4 regions of the Streptomyces sp. NPDC001904 genome follow, and region 3 is predicted to be linked to each of the others. Evidence: riboswitches for the same ligand, from Rfam matches in the RefSeq annotation. Region 3 holds a riboswitch; each other region holds the start of a gene.
The links. A riboswitch is a leader RNA that binds a small molecule or an ion and turns the genes downstream of it on or off. The one in region 3 is predicted to bind cyclic di-AMP.
Positions count from the first base shown of each region.

Region 1 (5,101 bases), on a different contig from region 3:
CGGCTGGCCAACGGCCTGCGCGTGGTGCTCTCCGAGGATCACCTGACCCCGGTCGCGGCGGTCTGCCTCTGGTACGACGTCGGCTCGCGCCACGAGGTCAAGGGCCGTACCGGTCTGGCTCACCTTTTCGAGCACCTGATGTTCCAGGGCTCGAAGCAGGTGTCGGGCAACGGCCACTTCGAGCTGGTCCAGGGCGCGGGCGGTTCGCTCAACGGTACGACGAGCTTCGAGCGCACGAACTACTTCGAGACCATGCCCGCCCACCAGCTGGAGCTCGCGCTCTGGCTGGAGGCCGACCGCATGGGCTCGCTCCTGACGGCCCTCGACGACGAGTCGATGGAGAACCAGCGCGACGTCGTCAAGAACGAGCGCCGGCAGCGCTACGACAACGTCCCGTACGGCACCGCCTTCGAGAAGCTGACCGCCCTCATGTACCCCGAGGGCCACCCGTACCACCACACGCCCATCGGTTCCATGGCCGACCTGGACGCCGCCACGCTGGAGGACGCGCGGAGCTTCTTCCGCACGTACTACGCGCCGAACAACGCGGTGCTCTCCGTGGTGGGCGACATCGACCCCGAGCAGACGCTCGCGTGGGTCGAGAAGTACTTCGGTTCCATTCCCGCCCACGACGGCAAGCCCGCCCCGCGCGACGGCGGCCTGCCGGACGTCATCGGCGAGCAGCTGCGCGAGGTCGTCGAGGAGGAGGTGCCGGCCCGCGCCCTGATGGCCGCCTACCGGCTCCCCGCGGACGGCACGCGCGCGTCCGACGCCGCCGACCTCGCCCTGACCGTGCTCGGCGGCGGCGAGTCCTCGCGGCTGTACAACCGCCTCGTGCGACGGGACCGCACCGCGGTCGCCGCCGGCTTCGGCCTGCTGCGGCTCGCCGGCGCGCCCTCCCTCGGCTGGCTGGACGTGAAGACGTCCGGCGACGTCGAGGTGCCCGTCATCGAGGCGGCCGTCGACGAGGAGCTGGCCCGGTTCGCCGAGGAGGGGCCGAGCCCCGAGGAAATGGAGCGCGCGCAGGCCCAGTTGGAGCGCGAGTGGCTGGACCGGCTCGGCACCGTCGCGGGCCGCGCCGACGAACTGTGCCGCTACGCGGTCCTGTTCGGTGACCCGCAGCTCGCCCTCACCGCCGTGCAGCGTGTCCTCGACGTGACCGCCGAGGAGGTCCGGGAGATCGCCGAGGCCCGCCTGCGCCCCGACAACCGCGCGGTCCTGGTGTACGAGCCCACGGGCCCCGCCGAGGCCGACGACGAGACCGCAGCGAACGACGAGGAGGCGGGCCAGTGACCGAGCAGCTCGCGAGCATGGACTTCCACCCTCAGCCGCAGCCCGGTGCGGCCAAGCCCTGGGCGTTCCCCGCCCCGCAGCGCGGCGCGCTCGACAACGGCCTCACCGTCCTGCACTGCCACCGCCCCGGCCAGCAGGTCGTCGCCGTGGAGGTCAATCTGGAGGCGCCCCTGGAGGCCGAGCCCCAGGGCCTCGACGGCGTCGCCACGATCATGGCGCGCGCCTTCAACGAGGGCACCGACAAGCACTCCGCCGAGGAGTTCGCGGCCGAACTGGAGCGCGCCGGCGCCACCATGGACGCGCACGCCGACCACCCCGGCGTCCGGGTCTCCCTCGAAGTGCCGGTCTCCCGGCTCCCCAAGGGCCTCGCCCTCCTCGCCGATGCCCTGCGGGCGCCCGCCTTCGCCGACAGCGAGATCGAGCGCCTGGTGGCCAACCGGCTCGACGAGATCCCGCACGAGAGCGCCAGCCCGGCCCGCCGCGCCGCCAAGGAGCTCTCCAAGCAGCTCTTCCCGGCCGACGCGCGCATGTCGCGCCCGCGCCAGGGCACCGAGGAGACCGTCGCCGCCATCGACGCGTCGGCGGTCCGCGCCTTCTACGAGAAGCACGTACGCCCCGCCACCGCCACCGCCGTGGTGGTGGGCGACCTCACCGGCGTCGATCTCGACGGCCTGCTCGCCGACACGCTCGGCGCCTGGACCGGGAACACCGCGGAGGCGCGCCCCGTGCCGCCCGTCACGGCCGACGACACCGGCCGCGTCGTCATCGTGGACCGTCCGGGCGCCGTGCAGACCCAGCTGCTGATCGGCCGCATCGGACCCGACAAGCACGACCGGGTGTGGGCCGCGCAGATCCTCGGCACGTACTGCCTGGGCGGCACGCTCACCTCGCGCCTCGACCGGGTCCTGCGCGAGGAGAAGGGCTACACCTACGGGGTGCGGTCCTTCGCGCAGGTGCTGCGCTCCGCGCCGGACGGGACGGGCGCCGCGATGCTCGCCATCAGCGGTTCCGTGGACACCCCGAACACCGGCCCCGCGCTGGACGACCTGTGGAAGGTGCTGCGCACGCTGGCCGCGGAGGGCCTCACGGACGCCGAGCGGGACACGGCCGTGCAGAACCTGGTGGGGGTGGCCCCGCTCAAGTTCGAGACCGCGGCGAACGTCGCGGGCACCCTCGCCGACCAGGTCGAGCAGCACCTGCCCGACGACTACCAGGCCCGTCTGTACCGTCAACTCGCCGAGACGGGCACCGTGGAGGCCACGGCGGCGGTCGTGAGCGCCTTCCCGGCGGACCGTCTGGTGACGGTCCTCGTGGGCGACGCCGCGCAGATCGAGGAGCCGGTCAGGGCGCTCGGCATCGGCGAAGTGACCGTGGTCACCGGCTGATCGGCACACCGCGCCGCACCGCATCGGAGCCCCGGCGACCCGTGAGGTCGCCGGGGCTCCGGCGTGTCCGTGATGTCCCTCACGTGAGCAAACGCGATCACCTCGCTTCGTATATGTCCGAAATGGTGTGGAGGTTGCGTGTCTGCCCTGTGGCATGCGCGACAAAAGCCGGGATCCGTTTGTTGATTAAAAGATGTCCCGCTTAGCGTCGGTCCGGCTGTCCGCCGCACCAGTGCCGCGCCCGCGTCACCGGACAGTCATCGCCGAGTCCCCCAAGGCGCGAGCCGGGGGAGCCGGGGACCCACCGAAGTCCCTGGGGTGAATCGGGCTCCTCCCGCAAGGGGGTTGCCCGTAGGAGACCTTCCTGCTCCGAACCCGTCAGCTAACCCGGTAGGCGAGAGGGAAGGAAAGGATCAGCCTCTCCATGGCGTTCACCCGTGCCACCGGGAAGCACCGTCGTCCGAGCCGCATCACGCGTACCACCGCACAGGTCGCGAGTGTCGCCGCGCTCACCACGACCGGTGTCGTCGGCGGCCTCGCCGCCCCCGCGCTCGCCGCGGACACCGCGGCCCCGGAGCAGAACAACCTGACGCAGGCCGTCTCCATCGGCGACTCCCTCGCCGACCAGATCGACGCCCAGGCCGCCGCCCAGAAGAAGGCCGCCGACGCGGCCGCCGCGAAGAAGAAGGCGGAGGCCGAGGCCAAGAAGCGGGCCGAGGAGGCCAAGCGCAAGGCCGAGGAGAAGGCCAAGAAGGAGCGCGAGGCCAAGGAGCGCGCCGCCCGGGAGGCCGAGCGCAAGCGCCTCAACTCCTTCGTGGCGCCCGTCTCCGGCTCGTACGTCTCCACCGCGTACAAGGCCAGCAGCGGTCTGTGGTCCTCCGGCAGCCACACGGGCATCGACTTCCACGCCGCCACCGGCACCGCGGTGCACGCCGTGGGCTCCGGCACCGTCGTCGAGGCCGGCTGGGGCGGCGCGTACGGCAACAACATCGTCATCAAGATGAACGACGGTACGTACACCCAGTACGGTCACCTGTCGTCCATCGGCGTCTCCGTCGGCCAGTCGGTCACCCCCGGCCAGCAGATAGCCCTCTCGGGCGCCACCGGCAACGTCACGGGCCCGCACCTCCACTTCGAGGCCCGCACCGGTCCCGACTACGGCTCGGACATCGACCCCGTCGCGTACCTGCGCTCGCACGGCGTGAACGTCTGACGCGCCCACGCCCGACCCACCTCCGAAAGCCCCGGCTCGCCGAGCCGGGGCTTTCGCGTCGCCTGTCCCGAGCAGACCTCCGGTGTCCAAAAAATATCCCTGGATTCCGGCCTGCCGTCGGAAATTCAAGCGCGGTGGAATAGAGTCGTCGGTCAAGCGCGCTGACCGGAGGTCAATCGCGTTTGTACGGGCGTCAATCGACCGCGTTTCGCGGGGATTAAGGCGGAGGTCGGGTCATGCGCATTCCCGCGCACTCGGTATGCACGGCGATCCGCGACGACATCGTCGCGGGTGTCTACGAGCGCGGCGGCAGGCTCACCGAGGAACTGCTCGCGCGGCGCTACGGCGTCTCGCGCGTTCCGGTCCGTGAGGCGCTGCGCACCCTGGAGGCGGAGGGGTTCGTCGTCACGCGGCGGCACGCGGGCGCGTGCGTCGCCGAACCCACCGAGCAGGAGGCCGCCGATCTCCTGGAGATCCGTATGCTGCTCGAACCGCTGGGCGCGGCCCGTGCGGCCCAGCGCCGCACCGAGGCCCACCTCAAAGTGCTGCGCGGCCTGGTCAGGCTCGGGCAGGAGCGCTCCAGGCGGGGGCAGAACGAGGATCTGCGCTCCCTGGGCGGCTGGTTCCACGAGACGCTCGCCCAGGCCTCCGGAAGCCCCGGTCTGATCACCCTGCTGACCCAGCTGCGGTACAAGATCGCCTGGATGTACGCGGTCGAGACCCCGCCCCGGCCGGCCGACTCCTGGTCCGAGCACGGGGCCATCGTCGACGCCGTGGCCCGCGGCGACGCCGAGCGGGCCCGCGCCCTGACGGCCCAGCACACCGAGCGGGCGACGGCGGCCCACCGGCTGCGCGTCCCGCGCGCGGGTGAGCGTGTGAGGACTTCGCAACATCCCGTAAACACGGCGGGGCTCCAGCATTAACAGGGGAGCCGTATACAAAGAAGTGCACTATTCGCGGAATGGGTCGCGCCCTGTTTTCCGCTGCCTATGCCCGTGCCGCATTCAGTGCGGCGGCTTCCCCCTGCGCATATCCCTGTGTTTTATTCTGCAGGCTTTTTCGCGCACTTCTTTCATGCGTCAATTTCAGTGAGTGCGGGAAGAGCGTCCAGGGCCGTCGTGGCACAGAACGACGGAGCCGCGCGCTCCGAAGAGAAACGCGCGGCTCCGTCGAAGGGTGCCGTGGGTCAGACGGTCTCGGGAAGCTCGTC
Region 1 is NZ_JBEOYI010000021.1:28,291-33,391, reverse strand. It holds gene ABT127_RS28320 (M16 family metallopeptidase) at 1-1,293, shown strand, start outside; gene ABT127_RS28315 (M16 family metallopeptidase) at 1,311-2,678, shown strand; cyclic di-AMP (ydaO/yuaA leader) riboswitch at 2,930-3,090, shown strand; gene ABT127_RS28310 (M23 family metallopeptidase) at 3,103-3,891, shown strand; gene ABT127_RS28305 (GntR family transcriptional regulator) at 4,128-4,814, shown strand; gene ABT127_RS28300 (HPr family phosphocarrier protein) at 5,078-5,101, opposite strand, start outside.
Region 1: another riboswitch for cyclic di-AMP. It lies ahead of ABT127_RS28310 (M23 family metallopeptidase); the one in region 3 lies ahead of ABT127_RS11245 (peptidoglycan DD-metalloendopeptidase family protein).

Region 2 (5,101 bases), on a different contig from region 3:
CGGCTCGTTCAGTGCCATGACGGCGATCTACGACACGATGCGGTACGTCAGTTGCGAGGTGGCGACGACCTGTCTGGGGCAGGCCGCGTCCGTCGCCGCGGTGCTCCTGGCCGCCGGTGCGCCGGGCAAGCGGATGATGCTTCCCGGGTCGCGGGTGGTGCTCGATCAGCCCGCGCTGCCCGAGCCGGCCCAGGGGCAGCCCACCGACCTGGAGATCCAGGCCCGTGAAATGGCGCGTACGCGGGCACGGTTGGAGAAACTGCTCGCGCACCACTCGGGCCGGCCGACGGAGCGGATCAGCGCGGACATCGAGCGGGACACCGTCCTCACGGCCCACCAGGCCCTGGACTACGGCCTGGTCGACCACGTGCTGCAGAGCCGCAAGACCACGCACGGCGCACCCGGCGCGAGGTGAGGCGGCCGTGTATCCGCCCGAACTGCCGCCGCTGCCCGCGCTGACCCGCGCCGAGTGCGAGCTGGTGGACGGCTATCTGGCCGTCGTCGATCTGCTGGCGCGGATCAACCCGGCGCGCGGCGACGACACCTACCGGGGCCTGCGGGCGGCCCAGGCGCTCGTCGCCCGGGCGGTGGCGCTCCGGGACGCCCTGGCCCTGATGCACCAGCGGGGCGAGAGCCGGGTGCACGCGGAGACCCTGGCGCGGGCGCTGCGCGTCCTGGACGGCGAGAGACGAACGAAGGCAGTCACCTTGCCGCCAGAAAACGCCACCTGACAGTCAGTTGGAGTCGCCGGACGCCCCTCGGCGGCCACGTCGTCCGCGGCCGCGGCGAAACGGGCCAGATGGGGTACCGCCGGATGGCGTAGATATGAGTAGACGCTGGAGACCGCAAGAGTTGCGCGACGGCGGTAGGCCGACACCGGAATTTCCGGTTCCGTGCCTGGTGCGGGCATGGTCGAGCATGGCCGCCGGGCCCCGAAAGCCGCACTGTCCACCTGAACGGGTCAAGCGTGAGGAGCCTCACTTACCGCCGGTTCAGCTCGGTTTTCACCGCAGAGGTGGGTCAAGATCCCTCCGACGACAAGCCCCCGCCGCCGCGGCGGGGCGGTCCGTGCGGACGCCGAGTCCTGCCGCCGCCCGGATGTCAGGTCGACAGGAGTGGATCGGCAGGAGTGGAGGACCCAGGCACGACGGGCCGCCGCAGCAACCGCTGCGAGCAGTCCTTGGGGTGAAGCCGCGTCCAGCGGCCGGGCATCTTCGCCAGCCCGAACCCGACAGGTCATCCTTCGCAGGCGGCTGACGAAGGGTTGCGCATGTCCGCGCTCAATCGTGTCCCCTCGCTGCTGACCCGGGCCGGCACCGCCTCGGCCCTGACCCTCGCCGTCGCGAGCGCCGGGCTGCTGGTCCCCGGCGCCGCGCCCGAGGCGTCGGCGGCCGTGGCCTCGTCCAAGGCTCTCCAGGTCGCGGCCTCGAAGAAGGGGGCGCCGTACAAGTGGGGCGCCACCGGCCCGCACCGGTTCGACTGCTCGGGGCTCACGCTGTACTCGTTCAAGCGAGCGGGCAAGAAGCTGCCCCGCACCGCCGCGCAGCAGTACAACAAGACCCGCCATGTGTCCGGGTCCCAGCGCAAGCGGGGCGACCTGGTGTTCTTCCACTCCGGCCGGAGCGTCTACCACGTCGGCATCTACGCCGGTAAGGGACGCATCTGGCACTCCCCGAAGACCGGGGACGTGGTGCGCCTGCAGAAGATCTGGACCAAGAGCGTCTGGTACGGCCGAGTGCGCTGACGCTCGCCCTCGGCCAGGATGTGGTGACGGGCCGGGCGCCAGGCCCGCCACCATGCCTCGATCGGCCGGAAGGGGTACGCGCACCGCATGGACGAACGGAACGAGACGCCGCTGCAGCGGGCCGACCGGAACTTCGGCGAGCTGCTGCAGGAGCTCCGGGTCACCCAGACCGGCGTGCAGTTCCTGTTCGCCTTTCTGCTCACCCTCGCGTTCACGCAGCGCTTTCCCACGCTCGACTCGGTGCAGCGCGCCACCTATGTGACGACGCTGCTCCTCGCGGTCGTCGCGGCCGCACTGCTGATGGCGCCCGCCGCGGTGCACCGGGTGCTGTTCCAGTTGGGGGCGAAGACCCGGATCGTCCGGGTCTCGTCACGGCTCGCCGCGTGCGGCATGGCCGCCCTCTCCCTCGCGCTCACGGGTTCGGTGCTGCTGGTGGTCGATGTGACGGTCGGCCGGGGCGGCGGCATCGCCGCGGGCGCAGGAACGTTCCTGGTGTGCGCGGGCCTGTGGGGCGTGCTGCCCGGGGTGCTCCGCCGCTCGCTGGCCGGGCGGCCCGCGGGCGAGGAGGGGTCCGGCTGACCGGCGCTCAGCCGATCGGGGCCGGGTGGGGGTCTCCGCCGGCCAGGGCGCTTCTCCAGGGCAGCGCGATCCACACCGTCTTGCCGCCCTCGGGGGTCGGGCAGACCGAGAGTCTGCCGCCGCACTCCGCCGTCAGACAGCGGATGATGACCATGCCCCGTCCGTTGTCCTGCTGCACCGCGGCGGGCAGCCGCTTGGGATAGCGGGGGTGGCTGTCGGTCACGCCGATCCGCAGCCGCTCGTCCCGCTCCAGTTCCAGCTCGACGGTGAAGGTGGGCGACAGGCCGCGGGTGTGCTGCACCGCGTTCGTCGCGAGTTCGGAAACGATCAGCCGGACCGTGTCGGCCGTGTCACCGTCTCCCGGCATGCCCCACTCCGTCAGCACGTTGCTCACGTACCTCCGGGCCGTGGAGACCGACGCGGGATCGCTCGGCAGTGTGACGGATGCTTCCTGGTGGTCTGCCATGGCGAAGTCGTCCCTTTCCTGCCGGGGCCGCTCGACCGCCCGCCGCGGATGCATCACTTCACCGGCCCCGGCTACTGCTTCGCGCCAGCGTGCCACTTGGATGCGCTTCCAGGGTGGCGATCCCCCAAGATATGCATATATCTGTCGCCCGAAGCGGTGAACTCTGCGACGGTAGACCGTATTTGGGCGAGCGCACGCCGGTTCCTCTACCGTCTGCTCAGGAGCCGTCCCCGCACGGGCCGGGAGGGAGAGCGGCCGCGCGGCCCGAAGGGCAGAGGAGTCAGCATGAAGTACGGTCCCGTGGTACGTCGCCGCAAACTGGGTGCCGAACTGCGCGCGCTGCGCGTGGGCGCCGGGCTCACCAGTGGTGAGGCCGCGCGACTCGTCGGATGGCACCAGTCCAAGGTGAGCCGGATCGAGACAGGACGCAGCGGCGTGAAGGCGTCGGACGTACTCCGTCTGCTCGACGCCTTCGACGCGAAGGACCCCCAACTACGTCAGCTCGTGGTGGCGTTGGCGGGGGCGGAGGATGTCGGCGGGCACCACTGGTGGCACGCGTACCGCGGTCTGCTGCCGCCCGCGTACCGCGACTTCATCAGCCTGGAGTCACAGGCATGCCGGATCTGGACGCTGGAGAACACCGTCGTGCCGGGGCTGCTGCAGACGCCGGAGTACGCCTACGCGGTGACGCGATCCGTTCTCGGCGGCATGTCCGAGGGGCACATCGAGGCACTGGTGGAAGTGCGTCTCGCGCGACAGGAGGTGCTGCGTTCGCAGACGCCCCTTCAGTTGACGGCCATCCTCGACGAGGCGGTACTCCGTCGCGAAGTGGGCGGAAAAGACATTCTGCAAAGGCAATTGGCACATTTGGCCGAGGTGGCCAGGCTGCCGCATGTCCGGATTCAGGTGCTTCCCTTCTCAGCAGGTGGGCACCTCGGTATCACCGGGCCTTTCGTTGTGTTCTCATTTCCGAACACAACTGATCTGGATGTGGTTGTTCTCGACCATTTGACGAGTAGTCTCTACCTCGAGCGGAAAGAAGACCTCAAGGCGTACACGGACGCCTTTGAAGCTCTTGAAGGACACGCTCTTTCGCCCGAGGACTCGCTCGAGTTCATCGCACAGATCGCCGGATAGCCGGGTGTGCGGGGCCGCCGACGCTCCGTCACGCTCCGGCACTGCGTCAGGGAGGCACCATGAATGCACTGCCTCGGTACGTTTCCGACAGCATGTCGCTGAACGGCGCGCGGTGGCGGCGCAGCAGCTACAGCACAGGCGCCAACAACTGCGTCGAGACGGCCCCCTTGCCTTCGGGGTCCACGGCCGGCCTCTTGGCCGTCCGCGACTCCAAGGACACGGCGGGACCCGCCGTGCTGTTCGCGCCTTCCGCCTGGGAAGGGTTCCTCAGCTCCCTGCGCTGACCGCGCCCCGGGGAGCCGTTCGACTGATCACCCGCACCGCCTCGGCGAGTTGCTCGTCGGTGAGGTCGGCGCGGGCGGTCAGCCGCAACCGTGAGACACCGTCCGGCACCGAGGGCGGACGGAAACAGCCCACCGCCAGTCCCGCCGCCCGGCAGGCCGCGGCCCAGCGCACCGCCTCGTCGGGCGAGGGTGCGCGCACCGAGACCACCGCCGCCTCCGGGCGAACGGCCGACAGGCCCTCATCGGTGAGGAGTTGATGCAGCGTCGCCGCGACCTCGCGGGCCCGTGTCGCCCGCCGGGGTTCGCGGCGCAGCAGTCGCAGTGCCGCGAGCGCGGCACCGGCGGCGGCCGGCGCGAGGCCGGTGTCGAAGATGAACGTACGCGCCGCATTGACGAGGTGCTCGATGACCGGTGCCGGTCCGAGGACCGCGCCGCCCTGGCTGCCGAACGACTTCGAGAGGGTCACGGTGGCGACGGTCCCGGGGTCGCCCGCGAGACCCGCCGCGTACGGGGCGCCGCGCCCGCCCGCCCCGAGGACACCGAGCCCGTGCGCGTCGTCGACGATCAGACCGGCCCCGAACTCCTGTGCCACGGAACTCAGTTCGGTGAGCGGCGCGCGGTCCCCGTCCACCGAGAAGACGGTGTCGCTGACCACCAGAGCCGGGCCGTCGTGCGTGCCGAGTGCCGCGCGGACGGCCTCGGGATCGGCGTGCGGTACGACGCGGGTGGTGGCGCGGGCCAGTCGGCAGCCGTCGATCAGGGAGGCGTGATTGGCCGCGTCGGAGACGATCAGCGAGCCCTGCGGGGCGAGCGCCGTGACGGCCGCGAGGTTCGCCGCGTAGCCGGACGACAGCACGAGCGCGGCCTCGAAGCCGCAGAACCCGGCCAGTT
Region 2 is NZ_JBEOYI010000006.1:360,453-365,553, forward strand. It holds gene ABT127_RS13085 (ATP-dependent Clp protease proteolytic subunit) at 1-415, shown strand, start outside; gene ABT127_RS13090 (hypothetical protein) at 423-731, shown strand; cyclic di-AMP (ydaO/yuaA leader) riboswitch at 1,144-1,267, shown strand; gene ABT127_RS13095 (C40 family peptidase) at 1,271-1,744, shown strand; gene ABT127_RS13100 (DUF6328 family protein) at 1,832-2,323, shown strand; gene ABT127_RS13105 (ATP-binding protein) at 2,331-2,789, opposite strand; gene ABT127_RS13110 (helix-turn-helix domain-containing protein) at 3,075-3,926, shown strand; gene ABT127_RS13115 (DUF397 domain-containing protein) at 3,986-4,210, shown strand; gene ABT127_RS13120 (8-amino-7-oxononanoate synthase) at 4,194-5,101, opposite strand, start outside.
Region 2: another riboswitch for cyclic di-AMP. It lies ahead of ABT127_RS13095 (C40 family peptidase); the one in region 3 lies ahead of ABT127_RS11245 (peptidoglycan DD-metalloendopeptidase family protein).

Region 3 (5,101 bases):
ACCCCGTCGTCCGCAAGGCGCTGCACGACGTCCTCGACGCCTCCCTCGCCGACCTGACCCGGTTCGACTGCCAGCCGCTGCCGGGACTGCTCGCCGAGAAGCTGCTCACCCACAGCCCCCACCTGGACCGGGTGTTCTTCGGTAACAGCGGTACGGAAGCGGTCGAGACGGCGCTGAAGTTCGCCCGCTTCGCCACCGGGAAGCCGCGGGTGCTCTACTGCGCCCACGCCTTCCACGGTCTGACCACCGGCTCGCTGTCGGTCAACGGCGAGGACGGGTTCCGCGACGGGTTCGCCCCGCTGCTGCCCGACACCGCCGTCCCGCTCGGCGACCTCGACGCCCTGGCGCGGGAGCTGAAGAAGGGCGACGTCGCCGCGCTCATCGTCGAGCCCATCCAGGGCAAGGGCGTGTACGAGGCACCCCCCGGCTATCTGCGCGCCGCGCAGCAACTCCTGCACCAGCACAAGGCGCTGCTCATCGCCGACGAGGTGCAGACGGGCCTCGGCCGCACCGGCGACTTCTACGCGTACCAGCACGAGGACGGCGTCGAGCCGGACCTGGTGTGCGTGGCCAAGGCGCTGTCCGGCGGGTACGTGCCCGTGGGTGCCACGCTCGGCAAGGACTGGATCTTCAAGAAGGTCTACTCGTCCATGGACCGGGTCCTCGTCCACTCGGCCAGCTTCGGCTCCAACGCGCAGGCCATGGCCGCGGGCCTCGCCGTGCTCTCCGTGATGGAGGACGAGGAGACCGTCGCGAACGCCCGGGCCATGGGCGACCTGCTGAGGACCCGGCTCGCCGCGCTCATCGACCGCTACGAGCTGCTGAGCGACGTGCGCGGCCGCGGCCTGATGATCGGGATCGAGTTCGGCCGGCCCAAGTCGCTGAAGCTGCGCAGCCGCTGGACCATGCTGCAGGCCGCGCGCAAGGGCCTGTTCGCGCAGATGGTCGTGGTGCCGCTGCTGCAGAAGCACCGGATCCTCACCCAGGTCTCCGGCGACCATCTCGAAGTCATCAAGCTGATCCCGCCGCTCGTCCTCGACGAGGCGGACGTCGACCGGTTCGTCGAGGCGTTCACCGCCGTCATGGACGACGCGCACGGCGGTGGCGGGCTGATGTGGGACTTCGGGAAGACCCTGGTGAAGCAGGCGGTCGCCATCCGCTGACCGGGGCGAGGTCCGATTGCCTCAGGGGCTTGCCTCTGAGGCAATAAAGTTGCCTCTCGGGCAGGGCTCTGGCTGAATCGACGGTATGAGCCCCGCCCTCCCCGAGGAGGCTCCGGAACCCCCGGAGCTGCCTGCTGTCGCGCCCCAGCTGCGCGCCCTGCGCCGCCGTGCCTCCCTCACCCTGGAGGCCGCGGCCCGCACGGCCGGCCTGTCACCGGCCCACCTCTCCCGGCTGGAGACCGGACAGCGTCAGCCTTCGCTGCCGATGCTGCTCGCACTCGCCCGTACCTACGGTACGACGGTCTCCGAACTGCTCGGCGAGGCCCCCGCCGACCGTGACTCCGTCGTGCGCGCCGGGACCATGGAGCCGACCGAGGCGGGCGGCTGGACCTACGTCCAGGCCGGCGCCCCGGGCCGCGGCATGCAGGCGCTGCGCGTGCACGTCCCGTACGGCGCCCAGGGCGACATCGTGCGCGTCCACCCCGGCGAGGAATGGCTCTACGTCCTCGAAGGGCGGCTGAGGCTGCGCCTGGGGGACACCTCGTACCGGCTCGGACCGGGAGACAGCGCCCACTTCGACTCGCTCACCCCGCACCGCATCGCGGCCGCGGACACCGGCGGGTCCGACCTCCTCTTCGTCCACACCCTGCTGCAGAGCCCGACGACCGCACTGTGCCTGGGAGGCATGTCATGAGCGACGCAGAACGGCCGGGCGGCCGCGACATCGAGGACAAGCTGCCGCGCGGCATCTGGGTGCGGGTCCTGATCTACGTCTTCGTGGGACACGCCTTCGCCGCGTTCGTCTACCTGCTCTTCACGCTGGGCGGGAACCGCTGAGGCGGACCCTCCGGACGGATCAGACGACGAGGCGCTCGCGCAGCCGGTCGCGGGCGGCCGCGTCCAGCTTCAGGCCCTCCGCGAAGTAGCGGTCGGTGGTGCCCCACGTCTGCTCGATGGTCTCGAAGGCCGCGTGCAGGTACTCGGCGCGGGCGTCGAAGAGCGGCGCGAGCAGCTCCATGACCTCGGGGGAGTAGGCGTCGTCCGGGGTGGTGCCGTTGCGGCGGACCTTGTAGCGGCGGTGCTTCTCGTTCGACTTCAGGTAGTCCGCCTCGATGGCGTCCCGCTCGACGCCGACAGCGAGCAGCGTCACGGCGATCGACAGTCCCGCCCGGTCCTTGCCGGCCGCGCAGTGCATGAGGGCGGGCGTGCTGTCGTCGGCCATCGCGTGCAGCACCCGGCTGTGCTCGGCGGTGCGGTCGCCGATGATGCTCCGGTACGAGGTGATCATGCGCTGCGCCCCGCGCCCGTCGGAGAGCAGCGCACGCAGCTGGTCGGTGTCGCCGTCGCGGACCATCTTCCAGAACTCGGCGCCGTCGGCGGGGTCGGACAGCGGCAGGTTCACGTTGCGCACGCCGGGCAGCTCGACGTCGGCGCCCTCCAGCTTCTGGTCCGCCGCGTTGCGGAAGTCGAAGACGGTGTGCAGCCCGAGCGTGGTCAGGAACGCGGCGTCCTCGGCGGTGGCGTGCGCGAGGTGACCGCTGCGGAAGAGCACGCCGGGCCGTACGTGTCCGCCGTCCACGGTCGGAAGGCCGCCCACGTCGCGGAAATTGCGCACTGCGGTCAGTTCGGGCTCGGTGGACGGGGCGTGCTGCGTCACGTGGGGCTCCTCCGCATCGGGCGCGCCGGCGCCGCTCGCCGGTGGGCCTGCGTCTGACGATACGACATCGATTCCCCGGGCAACCATCCGTCTGTTTTGTCCAGTTTCGCGCCAACTATCCGTAAGTGAACGGAGATTGTGGACCTGTGCGTGAGCGGGCTCATAGCGGTGACGGTGCGTGGCGGTTTCCGGGAATGGCGAGCGGCGGAATTCCCGCAGGTATGGCGCTGGTAAAGGCGTGACGGCGACACAGGGTCACACAGGAATCCCTCAAATGATCACTGAGAAACCCCGGAAAGCGAATTCGCTGTTTGTCGCGGCAGGTTCCGCTGCCTTACGGTCACCCATCACACCGGACGGAACGCCTAGTCCTGCCGCCGCCCGGAATTCCCACCACGACCCGTGACGGCAGGAGCGGGGGACCCACAGGCAGTACGCCGCCGAGGGATTTCCCGACGTGGCTCGGGGTGCAGCCGGTCCTCTTCCCGGAATCCGGCCGGACATCTCCAGTCCGAACCCGACAGCTCACCTCGCAGGCGACGGAGAGGAAAAGCGTCATGTCCGCACAGGCGAAGCACCGCCGTCCGAAGACCCGCCGCGCCACCCGCGCCGCCGCCCTCGCCACTGTCGGAGGGGCCGCACTCGCGCTGCCCCTCATCGGTGCCACCGGAGCGCAGGCCGCCGACTCCGGCACCACCACGTACACGGTGAAGTCCGGCGACACCCTGGCGAAGATCGCCGAGAGCCAGCACGTCGACGGCGGCTGGCAGCAGCTCTACAAGGACAACAAGAACGTCATCGGCGCCAACGCGTCCCTGATCACGCCCGGTGTCAAGCTCACCGTCGGCGGCGCGGGCGGTACGGCCACGGCGACCACGGCCAGTGCCACCTCGACCGGCTCCGGTTACGTGAAGCCCGTCGAGGGCTCCGTCGGCACCCAGTACCACTCGTCCGGCGCCATGTGGTCCAGCGGCTACCACACGGGTACCGACTTCATCGTCGGCACCGGCACCCCGGTCAAGGCCGTGTCCAACGGCACCGTCGTCTCGGCGGGCGACGGCGGCGCGTACGGCAACCAGATCGTCATCAAGAACGCCGACGGCTACTGCGCCCAGTACGCGCACCTGTCCTCGCTCGGCGTCTCCGCCGGTCAGACGGTCACGGCGGGCCAGCAGATCGGGCTGTCCGGCGCGACCGGCAACGTCACCGGACCGCACCTGCACTTCGAGATCCGCACGACGGCCAGCTACGGCTCGGACGTCGACCCGGTCGCGTACCTGCGCGGTCACGGCGTCGGCATCTGACCCGTCCGCCCCCCCGTCCGCACCACGCGGCACACGGATCACACCCGGCTCCCAGATATTCCCTGGGGGTCGGGTGTGTTTTGTCACCACTCGTCAACCCCTGGTTACGGTCGCGTAGGTCACACCCGGGGGTGAAAGATGTGTGGTCGTGGCAAACGAATCGAGAGCACTCACGGACGCAGCGAACCAGGCCGACGCGACGGACACGCACGACAGCGGCCTGATCCGCTCGTACGCCGCGGTGGGAGACAGCTTCACCGAGGGCGTCGGGGATCCCGGGCCCGACGGGACCTTCGTCGGCTGGGCCGACCGGCTCGCCGTCCTCCTGGACGACCGGGCCCCCGAGGACACCTTCCAGTACGCGAACCTAGCCGTACGCGGCAAGCTCATCGACCAGATCATCGAGGACCAGATCCCGCGCGCCGTCGAGCTCGCCCCGGACCTGGTGAGCTTCGTCGCGGGCGGCAACGACATCATCCGGCCCGGCACCGACCCGGACGACGTGGCCGAGCGCTTCGAGAAGGCCGTGGTCCGGCTGACCGAGGCCGCGGGCACCGTCCTGGTCGCCACCGGCTTCGACACCCGTGACGTCGCCGTCCTCAAGCATCTGCGCGGCAAGATCGCCACGTACAACATGCACGTGCGGGCCATCGCCGACCGCCACGGCTGCGCGATGCTCGACCTGTGGTCGCTCAAGTCCATCCAGGACCGCAGGGCCTGGGACGAGGACCGGCTGCACCTCGCCGCCGAAGGACACACCCGGGTCGCGCTGCGCGCCGGCCAGGCCCTCGGCATCGAGGTGCCCGCCGACCCCGAGCAGTCCTGGCCGCTGCTGCCGCCGCGCGGCACGTTCGCCGTCCGGCGCGACGACATCCACTGGGCACGGGAGTTCCTGGTGCCGTGGATCGGGCGCCGGCTGCGCGGCGAGTCCTCCGGCGACCGGGCGCAGGCGAAGGGGTTCCTCGACCCGCACGAGA
Region 3 is NZ_JBEOYI010000005.1:412,026-417,126, reverse strand. It holds gene ABT127_RS11265 (aspartate aminotransferase family protein) at 1-1,163, shown strand, start outside; gene ABT127_RS11260 (helix-turn-helix domain-containing protein) at 1,249-1,857, shown strand; gene ABT127_RS11255 (DUF6126 family protein) at 1,854-2,000, shown strand; gene ABT127_RS11250 (tyrosine-protein phosphatase) at 2,020-2,820, opposite strand; cyclic di-AMP (ydaO/yuaA leader) riboswitch at 3,202-3,374, shown strand; gene ABT127_RS11245 (peptidoglycan DD-metalloendopeptidase family protein) at 3,378-4,124, shown strand; gene ABT127_RS11240 (SGNH/GDSL hydrolase family protein) at 4,345-5,101, shown strand, end outside.

Region 4 (5,101 bases), on a different contig from region 3:
TGTTCGGCCTGATCACCTGGCTCGCGGTGTACGTGCGCCAGCGCGAACTGCGCACCGTGCGCGAGGAGCTGCCCGCGTACGTGGCGGCGGGCTGGTTCACCCCGCCCGAGCCGTTCGCGCTCGGCTCGCTGAAGGCGCGGCGCCTGGCGCGGGAGTTCGCCGCGCACCACGGCGGCCGGCCGGCCGCCGAGTCCGTCGCCGCGTACGAGTCGTACGCGACGTCGCTGGCCCTGCTGCGGCGCCGGGGCCGCAGGGGCCGGGCCGGCGCCGACTTCGTCGTACGGGAGCGGGAGCTGCTCGACGCCCTGTGGGAGCTGCGCGCCGCCGCACGCCCCGCCCTCGCGTACGGCTCACGGGCGGCGGCCCCGGTCCCGGTCTGGCGGCCACCGGTGTACGCGGTACCGCCGATGACCGGCGGCCCCGCGTACAACCCGTATCAGTACTAGGGCGTGTGTCGCCCTAGGGCGTGGGGCCTCAGGCGGACGCCTCGGTCAGCCGGGCCAGCTCGGCCTCGGTCAGCTCCAGCTCGGCGACGGCCATCAGGGCCGGCAGCTGCGCGGCGGTGCGCGCGGAGGCGATCGGCGCGGTGACGGTGGGCCGGGAGGCGAGCCAGGCGAGGGCGACGGTGGCCACCTCGGCGCCGTGCGCCTGCGCGACCTCGTCGAGCGCGGTGAGGACGCGCTGCCCGCGCTCGGTCTCCAGGTACCCGCCGGCCTTGTCGGCGCGGACGCTGTCGACGCTCACACCCGGCCGGTACTTGCCGGTCAGGAAGCCGGAGGCCAGCGACCAGTACGGGGCTGCGCCCAGGCCCGCGCGCGAGGCGATGTCCTGTCGCTCGCCCTCGTAGGTGTCGCGCGAGACGAGGTTGTAGTGCGGCTGGATGGCCACGTAGCGGGCGAGTCCCTCGCGGTCGGAGAAGTCCAGGGACTCCCGCAGCCGCTCCGGCGAGATGTTGGAGACGGCGATGTGCCGTACCTTGCCGGCCTTCACCAGCTCGTCGAGCGCGCCGATGATCTCCTCGACCGGGATGGTCTCGTCGTCGTCGAAGTGCGTGTAGTAGAGGTCGATGTAGTCGGTGTCGAGGCGGCGCAGCGAGGCGTCGGCGGCGGCCTTGATGTTGTCGCCGCGCAGGCCGGGGAAGTCGGGGTGGCGGCCTACCTTGGTGGCGATGACGACGTCGTCGCGCCGGCCGCGGGCCTTGGCCCACCGGCCGATGAGGGTCTCGGACTCACCGCCCTTGTTGCCCGGCGCCCAGGCCGAGTAGGAGTCGGCGGTGTCGATGAAGTTGCCGCCGCCCGCGACGTAGGCGTCGAGCACCTCGAAGCTGCTGGCCTCGTCGGCGGTGAAGCCGAACACATTGCCGCCGAGGCAGAGCGGGAAGACGTCGAGGCCGGAGGAGCCGAGGGGGCGCAGAACAGAAGAAGTCATGCCCTGTTTCAACGCCCTTCCGGAGCACGGCATTCCATGATCCGGGCGGTACGCGCTTCAAGGACAGGCAAAACCGGCGGCCCTGGCGTCGGGGGGTTGCCGCCAGGACCGCCGGAGTTCAGAGAACGCGGACGAACCGGCTGCTCAGGGGGTCAGGCCGCGCTCGCGCAGCCATGCGGCCGGGTCGATGCCGGTGGCGTCCCCGCCGGGGTGGACCTCCAGGTGGAGGTGGGGTCCGGTGACATTGCCCGTGGCGCCCACGCGGCCGATGACATCGCCGGTGGAGACCTTCTGGCCGGCGCTGACGTTGATCGACGACTGGTGGCAGAACCACAGCTCGGTGCCGTCGTCGAGGGTGATGATCGTGCGGTAGCCGTACGCGCCCGCCCAGCCGGCCTCCGTGACGGTGCCGGAGTGGACGGCGTAGATCGGGGTACCCGTGGAAGCGGCGAAGTCCAGGCCCGTGTGGTAGCCGGAGGACCACATGGCGCCGGGCTGCCCGAAGGTGCCGGTGATCGTGTAGGAGGCGACGGGGAGCTTGTAGCTCTTGGCCAGCTTGGCGAGGCGCTCGGCCTCGGCCTTCTTCTTGGCCTCCTCCTCCGCCTTCTTCTTCTCGGCGGCGGCCTTCTTGTCGGCCTCCGCCTTCTTGGCGACGGCCTCGTCGGCGGCCTGCTCGGCGGCGGCCTGCTCGGCGGCCTGCTTGGCGGCGGCGTCGGCGGCGTCCTGCTGGGTCTCGGCCTGGGCCAGGATCCGGGTGCGCAGCGCCTCGCCCGCGTCGGACGTCCCGCTGCCGACCGTGGTGAGCGGGGCGGCGGTGGCGTCGGAGCCGTCAGCGCCTTCGGAGCCGTCGGATATGAGCGCGCCGACACCGGGCAGCGACGTGGCCTCGGGCAGCGAGTCCTTGACGGCGGACAGGTCGGGCATGGAGATGTGGACGGCGGGCTTGCCGCCCTGCGCGGTGGCGATGCCGCCCGCGCCGACGGCGGCGATCACGCCGACGCCGAGAACGGTGGAGCTGCGCGCGAGACCTCCGCGCTGCCGGGCCACGCGGTGCCTGCCGCGGACGGGGCGGACGGACTCCTCGGTGGGGTTCCACTCCTCCCAGCTCTCGGGCTGGGGGCCGAACGCGTCGGTCGACGGATCCTTCACTGAGGAGAACTCGGGGGCAGGCCGGTTCGACGCCACGGGGGCGCTCTCCTTTCCTTCCTTCTCGCCTACCGGGTTAGCTGACGGGTTCGGAGCAGGAAGGTCTCCTACGAGCACCCAAAGATGCCCGATTCACCCCAAGTTGGTGGTTCCCCGGCTCCCTTGCGGGATTAAGCGCGTGCGCGCGGAGCCGTCGCTGGTGACGGCTGGGACGACCGCGCTGCGTTATCGAACGTTAATAGACAGCAGACAGTAATTCCAAGCTGTTCCTACTGATCGTTCACGTCCTGGGCCGGGATTTATCGGGTCAGGACCGGCCGGAAAGGGGCGACTTGACCGGCGGTGTGAACCGGCCACTGTTCTGACGGTTCGTCAATTGTTATCGGCAGCGTCTGCGGAGAGTCACGGCCGCCGCACCGCGAGCAGAGCCATGTCGTCCGTAGCGCCGCCACCGGTGTGCGCGCGCACCTCCGCGGCGAGGGAGAGGAGCAGCTCCTCCGGCCCGGGGAAGATCCGCCCGGACAGCCGGGCCGCCGGATCGTAGAAGACGCCCGCGGCGTCGCGCGCCTCGGAGAGCCCGTCGGTGTAGAGCAGCAGCGTGGCCCCGCCGGGGAACTCGGCCTCGGCGACCCGGTCCGGCCAGGAGCCGAGCTCGCCCATCCCGAGCGGCAGCGCGCCCACGCCGTCGACGACGGGGATCGTCCGGACCGTGCCGTCGCCGAGCAGCAGGATCGGCTCGGGGTGGCCGCGGTTGACGATGCGGACGCGCTGCTCGCCGTGCGGGATCTCGGCGAGCACGGCGGTGGTGAAGCCCTCGAAGTCGTCGATGCCGTCGCGCCGGGTGCCCTCGCGGGCCAGCGCCCGCTCCAGGCGCAGGGCGACCGCCTCCAGGCTGCCCTCCTGCTCGGCGGCCTCCCGGAACGCCCCGATGACGACGGCGACGGCGGAGACCGCGCCCATGCCCTTGCCGCGCACGTCCCCGACGACGATGCGCACGCCGTGCGGAGTGTCCTGGACGGCGTACAGATCACCGCCGATGAAGGCGCCGGCCTGCGCGGCCTCGTAGCGTGCGGCGATGGCGAGGCCGCCGATCCGGTCGGCCGGTTCGGGCAGAACGGCGAACTGGGCGGCCTGGGCGATCCGCCGGGCGGAGTCCAGCTGTTCGTTGCTGCGCCGCACGATCTGGTTGATGAAGCAGGCGAGCACGCAGACGGTGGCCACGGTGGCCATCTCGGTGACGATGTCGGTGCCGACCCGCTGGGTGTACCTGAAGTGGACGACGAGGATCGCGAGGACCGACCCGAGCCCGGCCAGGACCGTGCTGCGCAGCGAGAAGAACGGGGCGGTGACCAGGGGCGCCGCGCTGAACAGCGGGGCCCCGGAGAAGCCGGAGGGGGTGACGTACTCGTAGCAGGCGCCGCCCAGGATCAGCAGGACCGGCAGCGCCCGCAGGAACCACCGCGTACCGCTGCTGTCCGCGACCGATCTGTGCCGTCCTCCGCGCTTCCCCACCGCTCGTCTCCTGACACGTCCGCGCCCGGTTTCCGGCGTCTCGTCAAGGGTTCCCGGGGAGCGCGGCGGCGGCGACCTGGTGTGGTCCGTACGGGTGGCGGACGCGCGGAAACGACCGAGGCCGGAATCTCGATGAGATTCCGGCCTCGGCCTTCAGTAGCGGGGACAGGATTTGAACCTGCGACCTCTGGGTTATGAGCCCAGCGAGCTACCGAGCTGCTCCACCCCGCGTCGGTGAACCCGACTCTACGTCATGAGGGCGGCAGAACGCGAATCCGTCAGGCGGCGGTCGCGTGGGTCAGGGTTTCCCAGGCCACGAAGAGGTCGTCGGTGCCCTCGGGCCGCTCCTTGCGGGTCAGCTTCTCGGTCTGCGGGAGGTCCATCTTGAGACGGCCGCGCAGGTGGCTGAGGCCGACCTCGGTGTCGGGCCCCATGTCCCGCTGCACCTTGCCGCCGCACAGCCAGGACGGGGCGGCGGCGCCGAGCTGGTACTTGGAGTGGAACTCCAGCGCGGCCCGCAGCCGGTCCTTCACCTCGCCGTACAGGTCGACGCCCTGGTGCCAGGCGGTCTCGGCGATGTGCGAGGTGGCGGCCAGCGAGTAGCTGGCGTGCTTGAAGTTGCGGCAGGTCTCCTGGGCGAGGCCGTCCTTGAAGGTGGTCTGCCCGAACCAGTACGTCTGGAGCTTGGCCGGGGTGTCGATGCCGCTGCCCTCGGGCTCGACCGGCAGCGGACCGTCGGAGGAGAGGTAGAAGTAGGCGGGCACGCGCGCGCGGAAGTGGTGCACGGCCTTGTCGAAGGCGCTGTGGTCGTTGAGGTAGACGGCCATGTTCATGGTGGCGTCGGCCATGACCAGGTCCCAGTTGCCGTTGAAGTCGGCGGACCCGGGCTGCACCACGGGCAGGTACACCTCGCGCAGCATCCGCTGGAACTTCAGCTCCTGCCCGTCGGGCCAGCCGTCGTACGTGTACTGCGTCAGCTCGGCGGCCTTGGCCCAGGAGCTGCCGGCCCAGGCGG
Region 4 is NZ_JBEOYI010000008.1:332,020-337,120, reverse strand. It holds gene ABT127_RS16640 (PrsW family intramembrane metalloprotease) at 1-446, shown strand, start outside; gene ABT127_RS16635 (aldo/keto reductase) at 475-1,428, opposite strand; gene ABT127_RS16630 (M23 family metallopeptidase) at 1,573-2,613, opposite strand; cyclic di-AMP (ydaO/yuaA leader) riboswitch at 2,625-2,761, opposite strand; gene ABT127_RS16625 (PP2C family protein-serine/threonine phosphatase) at 2,977-4,086, opposite strand; tRNA gene ABT127_RS16620 (tRNA-Met) at 4,244-4,317, opposite strand; gene ABT127_RS16615 (alginate lyase family protein) at 4,365-5,101, opposite strand, start outside.
Region 4: another riboswitch for cyclic di-AMP. It lies ahead of ABT127_RS16630 (M23 family metallopeptidase); the one in region 3 lies ahead of ABT127_RS11245 (peptidoglycan DD-metalloendopeptidase family protein).